2 regions of the Paenibacillus sp. 23TSA30-6 genome follow, and region 2 is predicted to be linked to the other one. Evidence: riboswitches for the same ligand, from Rfam matches in the RefSeq annotation. Region 2 holds a riboswitch; the other holds the start of a gene.
The links. A riboswitch is a leader RNA that binds a small molecule or an ion and turns the genes downstream of it on or off. The one in region 2 is predicted to bind S-adenosylmethionine.
Positions count from the first base shown of each region.

Region 1: another riboswitch for S-adenosylmethionine. It lies ahead of metA (homoserine O-acetyltransferase MetA); the one in region 2 lies ahead of E0698_RS03425 (methionine ABC transporter ATP-binding protein).

Region 1 covers NZ_SLTL01000009.1:31,007-40,322, reverse strand. Annotated here, with positions in the region: gene E0698_RS10255 (hypothetical protein) at 83-655, shown strand; gene E0698_RS10250 (cob(I)yrinic acid a,c-diamide adenosyltransferase) at 674-1,237, shown strand; gene E0698_RS10245 (RluA family pseudouridine synthase) at 1,259-2,215, shown strand; gene E0698_RS10240 (arsenate reductase family protein) at 2,261-2,626, shown strand; gene E0698_RS10235 (5'-3' exonuclease H3TH domain-containing protein) at 2,699-3,595, shown strand; gene E0698_RS10230 (ROK family protein) at 3,825-4,703, shown strand; gene E0698_RS10225 (HRDC domain-containing protein) at 4,868-5,875, shown strand; gene corA (magnesium/cobalt transporter CorA) at 5,961-6,896, opposite strand; SAM riboswitch class I at 7,452-7,577, shown strand; gene metA (homoserine O-acetyltransferase MetA) at 7,698-8,615, shown strand; gene E0698_RS10210 (PLP-dependent transferase) at 8,740-9,316, shown strand, end outside.
Region 2 covers NZ_SLTL01000003.1:43,343-52,658, reverse strand. Annotated here, with positions in the region: gene E0698_RS03440 (SDR family oxidoreductase) at 1-662, opposite strand, end outside; gene E0698_RS03435 (MetQ/NlpA family ABC transporter substrate-binding protein) at 808-1,650, opposite strand; gene E0698_RS03430 (methionine ABC transporter permease) at 1,726-2,394, opposite strand; gene E0698_RS03425 (methionine ABC transporter ATP-binding protein) at 2,391-3,413, opposite strand; SAM riboswitch class I at 3,551-3,690, opposite strand; gene E0698_RS03420 (Cthe_2314 family HEPN domain-containing protein) at 3,821-4,540, opposite strand; gene E0698_RS03415 (UbiD family decarboxylase) at 4,594-6,360, opposite strand; gene E0698_RS03410 (COX15/CtaA family protein) at 6,491-7,423, opposite strand; gene E0698_RS03405 (thioredoxin family protein) at 7,643-7,987, opposite strand; gene E0698_RS03400 (DUF2515 family protein) at 8,212-9,316, shown strand, end outside.

The DNA of each region.
Region 1 (9,316 bases), on a different contig from region 2:
CGTATAGAGAAGGCCGCAGGGCCTTCTTTTTTTGCGTTCACAACTTATGATATATTAGTGGCATGGAAGAGGGGGCGTACATATGAGAGCAGGGCTGAAAAGGCTGTCGCCATGGATCATCGGAATGCTGGCACTCGTGCTGTTGGCGGGATGCGGGGGGCGAGACAAGGACAGTTTCACCATTTTTATCATGGATAAGCAAGGGGATGCTTCAATTATTCGTGATGAGCTGGCGCAAAAGCTTAAGGATAAACTGGGCGAACAGGCTCCAACCATCGAGATTGCAGTTAGCCCATTGTATAACCAGCAGAAACTGGTCGTTGAATATGCAGCCGGGGAACACGACCTGTTTATTTTGCCGGAAGAGGATATGAAGTTGTATGGACAGAATGGTTCGAATTTGCCTTTAGATGATGCTTTTGACAAGAAAACGTATGCTCGGGGTGTGTTCGAGGGCGGCGTATTTAAGGAGAAGGAGCAGGGGGAAAAAGGAACAGATATGATCAAGGAAACTCATTTGTTCGGGATTCCGGTGGAGCAGATGAAGATGTTCAAGGATGTAAAATATAACTCCAAAACATTATTTGCTACCGTGCCACCGCGTACGAGTAATAAGGAAGAAGCCATTAAGGTATTAAAAGCACTGACGGAATGATAGAGGGGATGAGATACCATGGGGATTTATACAAGAACAGGCGATGAGGGACAAACCTCGGTGATCGGCGGTCGAGTGTCCAAGGATGATGACCGTGTGGAGGCATACGGCACGATTGACGAATTGAACAGCTTTGTAGGACAAGCGATCAGCTTTGCCGAAGGTGAAAAGTTTGCGGATATTCGGACTCAATTGGAGGAAGTACAGCAGGAATTGTTCGATTGCGGCTCGGATTTGGCGTTTGTCAAAATTAACGAAAGTAAATACAAGGTGAAGGATGAGCTGGCAGAGCGACTTGAAGGCTGGATTGACGCATGTCAGGAGGAAAATCCGAAGGTGGAGCGTTTTATTATTCCGGGGGGGAGTACGTTGTCCTCAGCACTTCATGTTTGCCGTACGGTTTGCCGCCGTGCGGAACGTCGTGCTGTCACACTGGGTAAGCATACGGAAATCAATCCTGCGGTACGTCGGTATTTGAACCGTCTGTCCGATTATTTCTTCGTCGTGGCCCGCACCGCGAATGTACGTCAAGGGGTACCGGATGTCGAATATGTGCGCAGCAAAAAAGTGTTCCGCAAATAAGGAGGCAACCGGGAATTTGTGATGAGCTTGTACTATGAACCTATCGTGTATACGATCCCTCCTGAGGAGGAGGGAATGCTGTTGAAGACCATTTTGCAAAAACGTATGAATGTTTCACGCAAGCTGATTTCCAAACTCAAGCTGACGGAACAAGGCATTATGCTGAACGGAACACGAGTGTATATCAGCGTAAAGGTACAGTCCGGGGATCGGGTGGAAATTCGTATGGAACGCGAGCGTTCCGATGATATTTTGCCTGAACCGATTCCTTTTGACATTTTATTTGAAGATGAGCATTTATTGGTTGTCAACAAGGCGGCGGGTATGATTGTCCATCCGACTCATGGTCATTACACGGGAACGCTGGCTAACGGGGTTGTGCATTATTGGCAGGCCAAAGGTGAGCTGTTCAGGTTCCGTCCCGTTCATCGTCTCGATCAGGAGACGACGGGTGTCCTTGTGGTGGCTAAAAATCCATATGTACACCAGCATATTTCCGAGCAAATGATTTCGGGGACGGTGGATAAGCGCTACACGGCCCTGGTGCACGGTTGCCCTGATCCACAGGAAGGAAGGGTGGATGGGCCGATTGACCGTAATCCGGATGATCCGCATTTGCGCATGGTGACCCCTGATGGTTATCCGGCCCTTACACTCTATAAGCTGGAGGAAGCCTGGAATGAGGGGAGCCGCATCGGGATCAAGCTGGAATCCGGACGTACACACCAAATCCGGGTACACATGACTTCTATCGGATGTCCGTTGATCGGAGATAAAATGTACCGAAATACGCCTGCTGACGCTGCGCAACGTAGGCGTTATGGTCAGTTGGATGCCCAGATGCCCCGACAGGCACTGCATGCCTCAGAGCTGTCCTTGGTGCATCCTGTGACCAGAGAGCAGTTGACGTTTTGCGCCCCATTGCCGGACGATATGGCCCAGTTGCAGGAGCTGTTAAGAGCGAAATGTCGTCCGTAATAAAATATATACAAAGCGAATGAAATACGGAGGGTTAACATAAAGATGAGCCAGTTGAAAGTATACCAGTACTCCAAATGCAGCACTTGTCGCAATGCAGTGAAATGGCTGCAAAGCAAGGGACATGAAACGGAATTGATTCCTATTTTTGAACAACCGCCCGGCCCGGAGGAATTAGCTGATTTAATCAGCAAAAGTGGACTGGAGCTGAAAAAGTTTTTCAATACGAGCGGTGAGGTATATAAGGAGCTAAAGCTGAAGGACAAGCTGGCAGACATGAGCCGTGAAGAGCAAATCTCGCTTTTATCCTCGAATGGAAGATTGATCAAGCGCCCGATTGTAACAGACGGGAACAAAGTAACGGTAGGCTTCAAAGAGGAAACATTTGAGGAAGCATGGAGCGCTCAATAACGTCCAATTTGGCTCCGCGATGTGTTATACTGTTGGAGTTAAATAATATGATGAATGGGAGCAATACAATCTGTGACACAACGTAATGAACAATCCATAATGCTGGTTGACGGCATGGCTCTGTTATTTCGCGCTTATTATGCAACTGCTGCAAACGGTTATATAAGGCGTACAAAGGCCGGAGTGCCAACGAACGCCATATATGGTTTTATTCGATATTTTTGGGATGCGGTACAAACCTATAATCCGACGCATGTCGTATGCTGCTGGGATATGGGAGGAATGACGTTCCGCGGGGAGCATTTTGCTGCGTACAAGGGGAATCGCGCTGACGCGCCAGATGATTTGATTCCTCAATTTACATTGATCCGTGATGTGACGGATAGCCTCGGCATTCCTAATATTGGAGCCGCAGGCTTTGAAGCGGATGATTGCATCGGTACGCTGGCACGCCACTATACGCAGAATGAGGACATGGATGTAATGATTCTCTCTGGAGATCATGATTTACTCCAATTGGTGGATGAGCGGACACGGGTTATTATTATGAAAAAAGGTCACGGCAATTATATGGTGTACACCCCGGAAACGTTACTGTCTGAAAAAGGGCTCAAACCCCGCCAAGTTGTGGACCTCAAGGGCCTGATGGGGGATGCAAGCGACAATTACCCGGGAGTACGAGGCATTGGTGAAAAGACGGCACTCAAGCTGGTACAGGAATATGACTCCATTGAAGGTATTCTGGAGAATCTGGATCAATTGACGCCAGCAGTGCGCAAAAAGATCGAGAGTGATCTAGATATGCTGCATTTGTCACGTAAGCTGGCAGAAATTCACTGTGGTGTACCTGTAGCATGCGCACTGGACAGTTGTCTGTTGACGCTGGATCATGTGCAAATTGTAGATAAGTTTGAGGAGCTTGAAATGAAAAGCTTGTGTACGTTAATGGGTGTGGCAACTGGATCATAACGAAGCCAGTTTGGCTTCACAGGTACAACTCGGAGCTCGTATTACACATATGAGGATGCTGGCGCTTGGTGCGTTAGTGTCCTTTTTTATACACAGTTATGTCAAGGGAGATATATATTGTTGTGAAGGATTATATACAATTGGGATAAGGGGATTGACCTTGGACATGTTTCAGGTGAATATAGGATAGAGAGAACCGGATCATGACTGAGAGGGGACAACAGCAGCTATGACAGTATTGGGAGCAATTGAGGCAGGCGGTACCAAATTTGTATGTGGAATTGGCAACGAACAGGGAGAGGTGCTGGAACGCGCGAGCTTTCCGACAGCCACGCCAGCAGAAACGATGGCGAATGTCGTTGCATTTTTTGAAGGGAAGGGCATTGAAGCGCTGGGCGTAGGGTCGTTCGGGCCGATTGATCCTATCGAAGGCAGTGATACATATGGCTATATTACAACAACGCCAAAGCCGCATTGGGGCAATTATAACCTGATCGGCAAACTGAAAGAGCATTTTGACGTACCTATGGGATTTGACACGGATGTGAACGGTGCAGCATTGGGCGAATCCATCTGGGGGGCGGCTAAGGGACTGGATAGCTGTCTTTATATTACGATAGGTACAGGTATCGGAGCGGGTGCTCTGGTCGGTGGAAAGCTGATTCATGGATTGTCCCATCCTGAAATGGGCCATATCCTGGTGCGTCGTCATCCGGAAGATACCTATGAAGGGACATGTCCTTATCACGGAGATTGTCTGGAAGGGCTGGCTGCGGGTCCTGCACTTGAAAAAAGATGGAAGGTCAAAGGCCATGAGCTTTCTGTGGATCACCCGGCATGGGAGATGGAAGCTTATTATTTGGCACAGGCTTTGATGAGCTATGTATTGATTCTTTCACCGCAAAAAATTATTATGGGCGGCGGAGTGATGAAGCAGGAGCAACTGTTCCCACTCGTTCGCGCCGAGCTTCAAAAACTGTTAAACGGATACGTACAGCATCCGAGTCTGACTACAGAAATTGATCAGTATATCGTGGCCCCAGGCTTGGGAGACAATGCCGGATTGTGCGGCGCTCTTGCCTTGGCAAAGGAAAAGCTGAACAAATAAGAATTACGGGTTGACGACAATCCGAGGTACGGTTATCATATAGGCAACAGCATAGTACGGCTCAAAAAGGGAAGCACCTTTCTTGCAAATACGCGAGATAGGTGCTTTTTTGCGTTTGGCGTTGTACCGGACTGTAACCCAATTATAAGCATGGAGGAAAAAGCATGGAAATTTTATTTTTAAATCGCTTGTCCAAACGGAATGAACAGGGTCATGAGCAATTTGCCCAGGTATGGATTGGACAACATGATGGGGTATGGAGTGCAGGGTGGAGCACACAACACAGCTTGGATGAAAGCACAGATGATCTGTGGTATGAGGGCAGCTTGTGGCAGGAGTTGCTGCATGTGTACCGTCACGAGCTGGCGCTTAAGATGGCAGAGGGCTACAGACCCTTAATCCATGGTGTTTTTCATGAGCAGGAAGGGGCAGCAGGACGTGGGCAAACATTACAAAAGCTGTATTGTTATAGTGATTTGTTTCCGCGTGATGATGTGTATGAGCAATTGACGATGTGGAGACGACAAAAGGCGGCTGCCGAGCGAAAAGCACCCTATTTTATCGCTACCAATCGTCTGCTCCGGTTGATTAGCGTCTATCTTCCCCATACCGAGGAGGAGTTGCTGGAGCTACCAGGGGTGGGGCAAGGTAAAATATCTCAATATGGTCAAGAGCTGCTGGCTATTACGACACAAAATGACCGGACTACCCCATTTCCGCTAAATTGGGTAACAGAGACGCTGGATGAGGAAGTTTTCTTATCATGGCTGTACAAGCAAAAAGAGAACCAATATAAGCAGGAACTGAATAAATTCAGTCTGACAAAAACCATTATTGAAGGTATTTCAGACGGTCTTACGTTGGAGCATATTGGACTGAAGGCGGGGTTACATCGTAGAGAAATGATTGAAGCAGTGGAGCATTTGGATCGAGATGGAATCGATATGGAAAAGCTGATCCGTCAGGAACTGGTGAACGTATCTGAGGAAGAGCAGACGGCGATCTGGTCTGCGTATGAAGAACTGGGGGATACGCTGCTCAAGCCCGTCATGCTGCGGGTATATGGTGAGGAACAGGCTGCGGAAACGGGGCTGGATCAAGTTTATGAGCGGCTGCGTCTGATTCGTATCCGTTTTCGCCATCAGGTGGCATCAGATCGACATGCGGGATAACATCGCGCAAATATAAAATAATCACACAAAAAAAAGCAGTAGCTATATCCTGTGAGGATACGGCTACTGCTTCAACCTTTTCTTTTCAAACCCAATCCTTCTTGCGGAAAATACAGAACATGCTAACCCCCAGCGCCACCATAATACCAATGACGATAAAATAACCATAACGCGTATGAAGCTCAGGCATATTATCAAAGTTCATACCATAAATTCCGGTAATCACCGTCAACGGCATAAACACGGTTGTAATCGCTGTAAACACGCGCATGATTTCATTCGCACGGTTAGCGATACTGGATTGATAAGCTTCTCGAAGGTTACCCATTAGATCGCGGTAAGTTTCGAAAGTCTCCGAAATTTTCACGGCATTTTCATAAATATCGCTAAAATATTTTTGCAATTGATCGTCGATCAGCCGTAAATCCCGTTTGTTCAACGTATTGATGACTTCTTTTTGCGGACCAAGCACTTTTTTCAGCCACAGAATCTCACTGCGTAAGCCGATAATTTCATTCAAATGCGATTTTTTTGTATGCATCAGAATGTCTTCTTCCAGCTTCTCAATGCGAACCTCAATCCGGTCACCAACCAGAAAATAGTTGTCAACGATCAAGTCGACCAACAGATACATAAAACGGTCAGGCTGGCTGACCTCCTGCTCCCATAACATAGGCTTGAGGGTGCGTAGCTCATTGATTTTCTGCTTAGTCACCGTAATGATGAAATGGCGGCCGAGAAAAATGTTCAAAGCACGTAAAAATATTTCTTCATCATCAAAACGAATGCTGTTTACAACGATAAAATAATGGCTCTCGTAAATTTCAATCTTCGGGCGCTGCTCTTCTTCGCTCAAACAGTCCTCTACTGCGAGATCATGCATGGAGAATAGAGGCTGGAGCACTGCCAGATCATCAACATCGGCATCAATCCAATAAAAACCTTCTGCTGGCGGAGTAAGCGCCATTTCAATTTCTTCGACAGGGGTAAAAACCCCGTTGTTTACCAAACGGATTTTCATATATGTCACTCCTTATGCTCCGTCGTAACGGAAAATACGTGTACCTCAAGCATAAGGAATGGACTCAGTTAGCCAGTTAGCCGGATCGGGTAAGCGGCATCCCCATCAAAAGCCAGAGGCTTTTGGAGCATGCAGAGCCTGGCGTCCCGTCTTTCGGCAAGCTGAAGTCATTCCTATGCTGTTGTTCAGGGATCGCCGCCTATTCGGACTCGGGTCGCCTTCCATTCCGGATTCACCTCACAAATGTTCTTTTTTAGGTTGCCACAGTATCGCAGAAAGCACTCTAAATCTGCACGACTGCTTTATATTTTCGGCCTATAGCACTTGTATAGTATAACGCTCGGCCTACAGCCTTTCAAGCGCAAAATCATGGGCTAAATCAACAGTAGTGACAAGAGCTTCGACGACAGGGTAATGTATGATTTAACATATGGAAATATAAGACGAAGTGTGAATGCAGGGCACAAACTTACAAGTCTCATCTTGACGAAGCCCAGCGGATGCATTAAAGTGAACAACAAGAACTTTTTATGAACCCAAAATGAATATAGCGAAATCTTATCAAGAGCAGGTGGAGGGACTAGCCCGATGATACCCGGCAACCGGCGATTTTAATCGCACGGTGCTAATTCTTGCAGGACGCGCGCTTTTTACAAAGAGCGATGCCCTGACAGATGAGAGAGGCGCATATGGATACAAATATGACCTTTCTCGTAACCGAGGAAGGTCTTTTTATTATATGCCCGGCATCTCAACATGACGATTTTCGCAAAAACTTCACCGAACAAGGAGTGAGTTTACATGCCGATTAAAATTCCGGATACACTACCTGCCAAGGAAGTGCTGGAGGGCGAAAATATTTTTGTAATGGATGAAAGCCTGGCCTATCATCAGGATATTCGTCCGTTGCGCATCGCCATTTTGAATTTGATGCCTACCAAAGAAACAACGGAAACTCAACTGTTGCGTCTGGTCGGCAATACCCCGCTTCAAGTGGACGTTACGCTGGTACACATGAAGTCGCATGTATCTAAAAATACATCGCAGGAATATTTGAACATGTTTTATAAAACGTTTGAGGAGATCAGAAACAGCCGTTTTGACGGCATGGTGATTACGGGAGCCCCCGTTGAACAGCTTGAGTTTGAAGATGTGAACTACTGGGAGGAAATCCGGCAAATTTTTGAATGGACGAAAACGAATGTAACTTCGACCATGCATATCTGTTGGGCCTCACAGGCGGGTCTGTTTCATCATTTCGGCGTTCCCAAATATGGACTTGATTACAAATGCTTTGGCGTTTTTCCGCATTGCGTTATTAAACCTAAAGTGAAATTGCTACGCGGTTTTGATGAATTGTTTTATGCACCTCATTCCCGGCATACAGAGGTTCGGCGCGAAGATATTGAGCATATTGCCGAACTGGAGCTTTTATCCGAATCCGAGGAAGCCGGAGTGTATCTGGTAGCTACGCGTGATGGCAAACAAATCTTTGTGACTGGGCATTCCGAATACGATCCACTTTCCCTGAAATGGGAATATGATCGTGATGTCGCCAAAGGGATGGATATTGAAGTACCAAAAAATTATTTTCCCAACAATGACCCTGAGCGTACACCGCCCTCAACCTGGCGTGCGCATGCCAATTTATTATTTTCAAATTGGCTCAACTATTATGTATATCAAGAAACCCCTTTCGATATCGGGCCCCAGATTTAAAAAGGGGCTTAACGTTTATATCTACGCAGTACCACCTTGCAGCAGCGCAGCAGTATAGATATGATAATCCAATTTTGCAGCATATGTTACAGCACCTATTATGGAAGTGAACAGGAGGATTCATATGAGTGAGAAACAGTGGAAAATCGAAAGCAGGTTAGCACAGATTGGTTCAATCGAAGAGCCGGTAACCGGAGCAGTGAATTTTCCGATTTATCAGTCTACAGCGTTTCGCCATCCCCGTCTGGGTCAAAGCACAGGTTTTGATTACATTCGGACGATCAATCCGACACGTAAAGTACTGGAAGAGGCGTCCGCTGCACTGGAATCCGGTGATGCAGGCTTTGCATGCAGTTCAGGTATGGCGGCGCTGCAAACGGTATTTGCCCTGTTTGGACAAGGAGATCATCTGATTGTATCGCTGGATCTGTATGGAGGCACGTATCGTCTGCTGGAACGTATTTTATCCAGATTCGGCGTGACGGCGAGCTATGTGGATACGAATGATCTCGAAGCCATCGAGCAGTCATGTCGACCGAATACCAAAGCGGTATTCATTGAAACGCCTACGAATCCATTAATGATGATTACGGATATTCGGGCTGTAGCCGAATGGGCGTCACAACGTCAGTTGTTTACTATTGTAGATAATACGCTGTTAACACCGTATTTCCAGCGCCCTTTGGAGCTGGGTGCCGATA
Region 2 (9,316 bases):
ATGTCCTCTCCACTCCCCGGCCGTCCACGCGGTGTCTCTTTATCCTGCAAGCCGATGACGTCGGCAATTGACTTTTCCTTGTTCGCCCCCCGGATATCCCCGGGACAAATCATATTGACCGTGATACCAAAAGGAGCTTCCTCCACAGCCAGTGACTTCGTAAATGACACCAGCCCCACCTTGGCGGCTGCGTATACCGCGCGATGCGGCCAAGCTCGTGCTTCTCCAGCATGACCAAAGCCAAAATGAATAATACGTCCCCATTGCTGGTTCCGCATATGAAGTAGTACCAGATGATCCAGCAGCATCGTACCGACCAGATTCCCCTGAATCATGGCATGAATCTCGGCTACACTGTAATCCGCAAACAAGCGACGTTCCCGGATGAACGGTCCCGCGTTATTCACCATAATATCTACGCCGCCCAGCCGATCCTGTACTTCACTGATCAGCCTTGTAATATCTTCCTGAATCGAAATATCTCCTTGCAAAGACAGACAGCGTACTCCCTTGGCTTCAATCACCTGCCTAAGCTCTTCAGCTTCCGTTTGGCTATGCACATAATTCAGAGCAATATCACAGCCTTCATCAGCCAGACGCAGAGCGGTCATTTTACCTAATCCTTTGGCACTGCCTGTTATGAGTGCGACTTTGTGTCTCAACAGTTTTCCTCCTCTTCACAGAGAACGGTCACCCTCAAGTATAAAATATTTACGCTTCGCCTACAACTCCAAGCAAAAAAGAAACCCCAAATCCTCTTGTTCAAGAGAATTCGGGGTTGGGGTTCAACGCGTTCTCGTGTCCAGCTTAAAATGCCGGGATAATCGCGCCTTGGTATTTGTCTTCGATGAACTTTTTAGTTTCCGGGGATTGCAACGCTTTGATCAGCTTCTGAATCGCTTCGGAATCTTTATTATCCGGACGCGCTACCAGAACGTTAGCATATGGAGAATCTTTATCTTCCAATGCCAGTGCATCCTTTGTAGGGTTCAGCTTCGCTTCCAAAGCGTAGTTTGTGTTGATCAGTGCAATGTCCACTTCAGGCAACTGACGTGGCAGCATAGCCGCTTCCAGCTCCTTGAATTTCAGGTTTTTCGGGTTTTCTGTAATATCTTTTACGGTAGCTTCGACGTTGCTTGCGTCTTTCAACTTGATCAGACCTTGTTTCTCCAGCAACAGCAATGCACGTCCTCCATTGGTTGCATCGTTAGGAATGGCAACTGTTGCACCATCCGGAATTTCATCAAGCTTTTTATATTTTTGGGAGTAGATACCGAATGGCTCCAGATGAACCGCGCCTACAGATACCAGGTCCATTTTGCGCTCTTTGTTCATAACATCCATATATGGTACATGTTGATAGAAGTTAGCATCCAGTTGCTTGTCGAACAATTGTACGTTCGGTTGTACGTAGTCGTTAAACTGAACGACTTGAAGACGAACGCCCTCTTTTTCCAACTGAGGCTTGATCGCTTCCAAAATTTCCGCATGTGGCACAGGAGAAGCACCAACTTTCAGCTCGACTTCACGTGGTGACCCACCAGTATTTTGGGTCGCATTGTTTGTATCGGATGTCGTGCTTTTCGTGCCGCAAGCAGCCAATACCGCAATTAATGTCAAGCTTAATACGGCCAATACCCATTTTTTCATGTTATTACCCCTCCAATGAATTGTGATGTTCAGGATTCAGACGCCCTGATCAATAAGGATATCTATATGGTTTCCCTATTTTCGAGTATAATGCCGCACCAGACGGTCTCCCGCCATTTGCAGCAGTTGCACCAGTACGACCATCAGTACGACCGCAACGATCATTACAGCCGTTTCATAACGGTAGTATCCGTAGTTGATAGCCAGTGTACCCAGACCACCGCCCCCGATCATACCGGACATCGCTGTATAGGATACGAGCGTAACAACGGTAATCGTTAATGCGGCGAGCAGACCCGGCAGTGCCTCACGCAACAGCACCCGACGGATAATCTGCCCTGTAGAGGCACCCATGGCTTGTGCGGCCTCGATAACACCCTTGTCCACTTCGCGCAATGACGTCTCCACGAGACGGGCGAAGAATGGCGCAGCACCAATGACCAGCGGTGGAATCGTACCCAGCACTCCCGTGGAAGTCCCCACCAGCGACCGTGTAAAAGGAATCAGTGCAACAATCAAAATAATAAACGGTACGGAACGCAAAATGTTTACGATAAAGGAAAGTACAACGTATATCACCTTCATCAGATTCCATGAAGAGCGGCTTGCCAAAAACAATAAAATTCCGAGAGGCAGACCAATAATAAGGGTGAACAACGCAGATGCACCGAGCATCTGAAGTGTCTCTAATGTAGAGTTACCCAGTTCTTCCCAACTCACTTGTGAAAAATCAAGTTCACTCATTGTCCGATCACCTCCACATCAAGCCCCTGACCGGACACTTCCCGCAGCGTATGCTCAATATCCTCCTGATTTCCTTCAAAACGGACGATAAGCTGTCCATACGGTACGTTTTTAATTGTGGAGATGGTTCCCTGCAAGATCGCAAAATCAACGCCGGTACTACGAGCCGTTCGTGACAGAATCGCATCGTATGTCTTGCTGCCCAAAAATGAAATCCGTACAACATGCGCCGATTCGCCGCCTCCTGCTGCTGCAATCGCTGCTTGCAGCTCCTCGGGATGCTCAGACTCCCGCTGGATAAAGTCCTTGGTCACCTGATGCTGCGGCTTGAGGAATACTTCTGCCACCGGACCTTGCTCCACGATGTCGCCCTGATGAATGACACCAACACGATCACAGATGCTTTGAATGACATGCATTTCATGCGTAATCAGCACGATGGTCAAATTAAAGCGCTGGTTAATGTCTAAAAGCAATTTCAGGATGGACCCTGTCGTCTGCGGATCAAGCGCCGAAGTTGCCTCGTCGCACAGCAGTACATGAGGATCACTGGCAAGCGCTCGTGCAATACCTACCCGCTGCTTTTGTCCACCCGAGAGCTGTGACGGATATTTAGCGCTGTGCTCTTCCAGACCCACCAGTTCCAGCAATTCACGAACCTTCTGGTCCAACTTCTCCTTCGGCGTATTTACCAAGCGCAACGGAAAGGCAATATTATCATATACCGTCGCCGAGGATAACAAATTAAAATGCTGAAAGATCATTCCGATTTTACGACGCTGTTTCTGTAACTGGGATTGACTTACCGTGGCGAGATTCACGCCATCTACCCATACCTCGCCCGAGGTCGGACGTTCCAATAAATTAATACAGCGGATCAGCGTACTTTTCCCCGCTCCGGAATGACCGATGACTCCAAATATTTCACCACGCTCTATGGAAAGATTCAAACCGGACAGCGCACTAACGCGTCGGCTGCCTTTGCCATAATGCTTGGTTAATTGTTTAAGCTCTATCAACGTGCTGCGACCCCCTTCACTCTTCCTTACCCTTTTAAGCGACATTCATCTCTCAGGAATTATAAAATTCCTTCTCTATGATTATACAAAAAGAGCCCCCTTCACAGAAATGAAAAGGGCCCCACCATGCGAACCTTTTCTCATCTGTCAAAACCGTTATAAGTCTAGCGGTTTTGTAGGAATTAGCACCATAATGTTCCCTTCCGGTGTTTCACACCGGAAGGGAACGGGTTGCCGGGCTTCATCGGGCCAGTCCCTCCACCTCTCTGGATAAGAAAATATGTTAAACTCCAGCTTTAGCTGTCCGTTAAATTTAATATATAAAATCATAATTCAAGCATTTTCTGAAACTAGATTTCAGTATAGATAGTTTACATAGCTTTGTCAAAGGATATTTTCTGACATAATTATGGATGAGCTTCCCGGTTCTCCCACTGTTTCGCCGTATAACGAAAGGCAGTCGCCAGGGAACGGTTCACCATCTCCAGACCTTGCTTCAAATCCTCCAGGTGATGATCCAGATCCTCCAGTTGTATCTTGCCATACAAAGCACGATGCCTCTGCCAGAGATCATCCTGCATTTCTGTATTCATATAGTGTATCTCCGTATTGCGCCGCTTGCGCAGTCGGTTAATAGCATCGGTATATGAGTCCTTGATATCAATTAAGCTGTCGGTCATTTCAGGATGCATTTTCAAATATCTGAATTGCCGCAGCACTGTAAAATACGAATAATGTGCCTTGTACTGACCCGTTTTCAGATCATACAGATCGTTGAGCCAGTTCCCAAGCTTATCCAGAATGGAAAATACCCGCACAAACCCGTCTTTATAAAAGAAGACATACAGCGCGTAATCCGATTTCTCATCCACGCTCATATCCTCGGCATATCCTGCTTTGACTTTCGTTCGGAAAAAGGCGGCAGCATGATGGCTCTGCTCCAGCTCATCCAGAGATGACATCAGGCCGCGTGTCAAAATATCCGCCTTGCGAAAAGCATGAGTCGGATCTCCACTGGCCTGAATTTGCCGCTCCAGCAGTTTCAGCATGTCTGACATGCTGTTCATAGCATCCAGCAGGATGCCCTTGTTCACACGTGGCGGCTCGCCTAGCAGCTTGCGTATCATGCTCACGCCTCCTTTTATGAATGTAAAATCCGGTTGTTGGGTTGGCTAGGGCGTCAAGCGAAATAACTCGTCCACCGTTGGTCTACAAGCTTAACAATATCCTCGCGCGGCAGCACTTCATCTGGGTAGCCCGGCTTCATACGTGCATCCACTACAATTGGCAGCTTGTAGTTCAAATGATGCAAACGGACCTCGCTGTCTGCATACATATCCGTAGCCGGGTTAAACCGCGTAAACACCGTCCACAGGAATGATGCTTGTGAGCGAACGACTTCCTTGGCATCATCTACAATAAAGACAAGCGGCCATTCCTGCTCGCCCGCAGACAAACGCTCCAGTACCCGCGCTGCCAGCTCAGGCTCCTGATCAAAGGTCGCACCGGATACGACGAGACATCCTCCGCAATACGGCTCAATTTCGCGAATTCCCGGCAGGTCGCCTCCTTCATAGGCACGAGGCAGTTCACGTATAGGCTCACCTACGCCCATCAGGATCGCTTTACTGCCGTGATTCAGCTTTCGGCCCGTATAATCAAGTGTATCGTGAGACGTATGATTGAAAATAAATAAATCCGTCGCTGGATTAAATCTCTCCAGAATGGTTTCCAGCAGCAGGTTAAAATCAGATAAATCAATGACTCGATCCGTCAGCATCAGGAATTTGGTCAATGACAATTGGCCCTGTCCCAAAATGGTAAAGCCTGATACTAGCGCTTCGCGGGAATAGCTTTCACGCACAACTGCCGCTGCCAATGCATGTACACCCGTTTCTGCGTAAGCCCACAGAGACTTAACGGAAGGCATCACAAGCGGATAGGCAGGTGACAGCAGACGTTGTAAAAATTCGCCGAGATAATAATCCTCCTGCCGTGGTTTACCTACAATGGTTGCTGGATAAATGGCATCCTTACGGTGGTACATATGCTTGACATGAAATACAGGGAAATCATGCTGTAAGGAGTAGTAGCCAAAATGATCGCCAAACGGTCCTTCCGGGCGACGTTCGTGAGGCGGCACATAGCCGCTGATCGCAAATTCGGCCTCTGCCGGAATCCGGTGACCGCCGAGTGGGTCTTCTGTCATTGGCAGCTTGCCGCCCATAATGAGCGAGGCAAGTAGCAGCTCAGGCAGATTTTCCGGTGCTGGAGCAATTGCGGATGCAATCAGAGCAGGTGGCCCGCCGATAATAACGGTCGTAGGCAACGGCTCATTACGCAGCTCAGCTTCATGATAATGAAAGCCGCCGCCTTTATGGATTTGCCAGTGAATCCCGGTGGTCTGATCATCATAAATCTGGATGCGATACATGCCCAAATTATGATCCTTGGACTGACCCGGCTTCTCGGTATATACGAGCGGAAGCGTGATAAACGGCCCCCCGTCATCCTGCCAACTCGTCACTCTTGGAAGTGGAGCCAGCGGAGCATCCGTACGGCGAACTCCCAGTACAGGAGCCTCGCTATGGGATACCGTTTTCAGCCCTACTTTTAGCATGTCCTTAATCAGTCCACGTTCATTCCACAATGCCTTGGGGGTAGGTGGAAGCAATGTTTTGGTCGCCCCTACAATCGCATCCATCAGTTGTTCCGGGCGAGGCCCAAAGGCCATATCCACACGACGGTTTGTGCCAAACAGATTGCTGGCTACAGGGAACGGAGTACCTTTTACATTGGTGAACAGCAATGCCGGGCCTTCTTCCTCAATAACTCTCCGATGAATTTCGGCCAGTTCCAAATAAGGATCGACAGGTGCTTCTATAATTTGAAGATTATTTTCTTTACGTAGCGCTTCAATAAATTGGCGCAAATTCTGGTAGATCAACTGGACGATTCCTCCTAAGCAAATCAAGCCCTCGAGAAACTCGCGGACCTGGTTTGTTTCTTATATGCTATTATACGTGCTTCAACGCCACTTGGGCAAAATATCCGTTTCACTATGATCTATGAAATGCTTAGGTACGTTGTGCTTGGGTCGGAACAAGCTTGCGGTCCGGTGACAATTGCCATACACGATAGCTCAGATAAGCCAAGATGGAGAACAACGATGCAATCACCAGCATATGTCCCAGCACGATAAACATGTAGATTTCAGGTCTGTTGACGTACAACAAGATAATTCCAATCACCACTTGAAGCAAGATTAACAAGACCGATACGACACCCAATATACGGATATCCCGGTGATTCGGGTGATACCGGTATGAGTAGTGACCCACAGCCAAGATAATGACGAACAGCAGGCCAGCTGAAATCTGATGAAGCAGCAGCGGAGATATGAAGCCCCCAATATTTACAACCTTCTGGATGACCGAGTGACTAAGCAACGCCCCTGAATAGACAGCAATATAGGTATAAATCGTCGATAGCCATATAAAGTTACGAAAGCCCCGACTGACAGGCCCAGGAATCAGACGCGGGGTGTAGCGTGAATCCGCATGCTCCTGCCAGGCCCCCAGCGTCATCATGGTCGCACTGGCAAAAGCGATAAGCGCAAAGCCAAAATGCAGCCCCATGACTGCAGCCGATTGGGAGAAGATGACAGCCAGTGCCCCCATCGCTCCTTGTATGATGACAAACATTAACGTCAGCAACGAGAATAACTGTAAATCCTTACGATGCTTCATAAACAGCAAAAAGCCAACAAAAGAGGCAATGGAGAGTATGCCAGCCATGGCACTAACAGAGCGATGCGTAAACTCAATAACAGATGCGATCGTATGCGCCGGAACCAGCTTGCCATTACAAAGCGGGAATTCCCGTCCACAGCCGAGACCCGAATCCGTCCGCGTCACGACGCCTCCACCGAAGGTAGCCAGAAACATGACAATACATGTTACGAGTGCAAGCCACTTTAATATTCTGATTTTGTTATTCAAAGAATTCACCCGTATCCTTCCAAATATAATATTTATTCACTTCATAATGTTGTGAAATGATCACTTAAAATAATTATAACTGATATATCGTTCCTTGACATACGTGCTTTGTTGACAAAATGTGAACGTGTCCCGTGAGAAAGCCGCCCCCTTTGGAAGGAAGCGGCTTTCTGAATGCCCTAATGAATAGAATTCCCCTCGGAACCCTTATGCCATGCACAACATCAATTATTTAGCCAAGCTGGCGTGTACTTCTACTGCCCGGTCCAAAAATTGCTCGATTTCCTCACGGGATTTGCGCAGTTTGTTTACCAGACGCACTAGCTCGCGCCCTTCACTGTAAGCGATAAAGCTGGGAATACCCAACACATTCTGCTCCTGGCTGACACTTTCGGCCTGCTCTACATCAATTTCAATCAATGTAAGCTTGTCTGCATATTGCTGTTCCACATCAGGCATGAACGGATCAATGAAATGACAATCTCCGCACCAGTCCGCCTTAAACACAGCTACTGTTACGCCAGAAGTGGATATTGCCTTATTAAAGTCTTCATGAGAGACGATCTTTTGCATGGATGATTCCTCCTTGAATTCTGTTTGTAAAAAAGAGCTTGTGCTTTCTATCTATTGTAACGCCAAGTGGCGCTTTTGCACACTCCCCTATTATTCCCGAATCACCGATTGGAGGCCCTGCCATCGAGACATACTAACAATATACTTCAGAACACACTTAGAACATCCCTGCATACTTAGCGGAATACGGAGTGTTCTCAGACTTTGAAAGGAGGTTATCCAGTATGTCTTTCACCGAATGGTTCCATGTGGCATCACGCCAGCTTCAGAGGGGGCTAAAGCTGCTCGGTTCCGTACCACGTGCTGCGGAGGAAGCGTGGGAAGGCAAGCGGGCGGCCTGGACCGAGTCCCGCAAGCTGCGCTATCCACTGCGTGAGCTGCCGTGGGATGACCAAGCCGCACAGGCCGCCATGGATGAAGCCGAAGCACTCATGATGGTGAATGGACCCGCTTCCCGTCCCTCTACTCTGAATATGCCCTTATGCGAAACGGACTGTGAGCTGGTCGAACGGATCAAGAACGATACAGCACAGGAAAATCGCAGCAACATCACCCGGACAGCCGCTTATCTTGAGTGCTATCACGGCTACCCCGAGTTACATTGGGCGCTGCTGGCTCATCTGGTTTCTCGCAATGGTGGCTATAACATGACCGATTTGAAGGGCGGTCTGATCGACAGTCTGTTCAGCGAACTGGAAAAGGAATGGTTATATCGGTTGCTGGAGCGCTGCAATGCCCTTATTTTTCAGGACGCCTACCCGCAGCTGCAATTATACATGCACAGCCGTCATCTGGGCCGAAGCTGCTTTCATTTGCTCCCCCATTTTCATGTATCACCATTCATGAGACCCTTCTGGGAACGTTTCTGGGCTTGGCGGGACAGTTCTCTCTTAAGCGTAGCCCTGATCATTAATGAACAAAACTATATTGAGGGCCGGGTGGTGAAAGATCCTTATTTCCAAAAATTTGTGACGCACAAGCCGGGCTTTTATTTGCACGATTGGCTCCAGTTGAATCAGGTCATATTTCCGCTTGGGCTAAACGGCGGCCTCGCCGGACTTGTGATGGAGCGATTCGGCCATCTGGATGAGCGGATCGGCTTCGGTAAAAGTCTGTATGCCATGCTGTTCAGTCACCAGCAGGTGCTGGATCAAGTAACAGCATTCGCTACCAGCGTGCCGCATACGGGCTCACGCAGCGACTATTGGCCAGGACTGTTCACTCCGGACAAAGAAAAAGCGCTGCGCTCTCCTGAAGAGAGTGCAGCGCTACTGGCACATGAATGGCTGCCGCCGGGACAACGCCTATACAGCCCAGAGCTGAACGCCG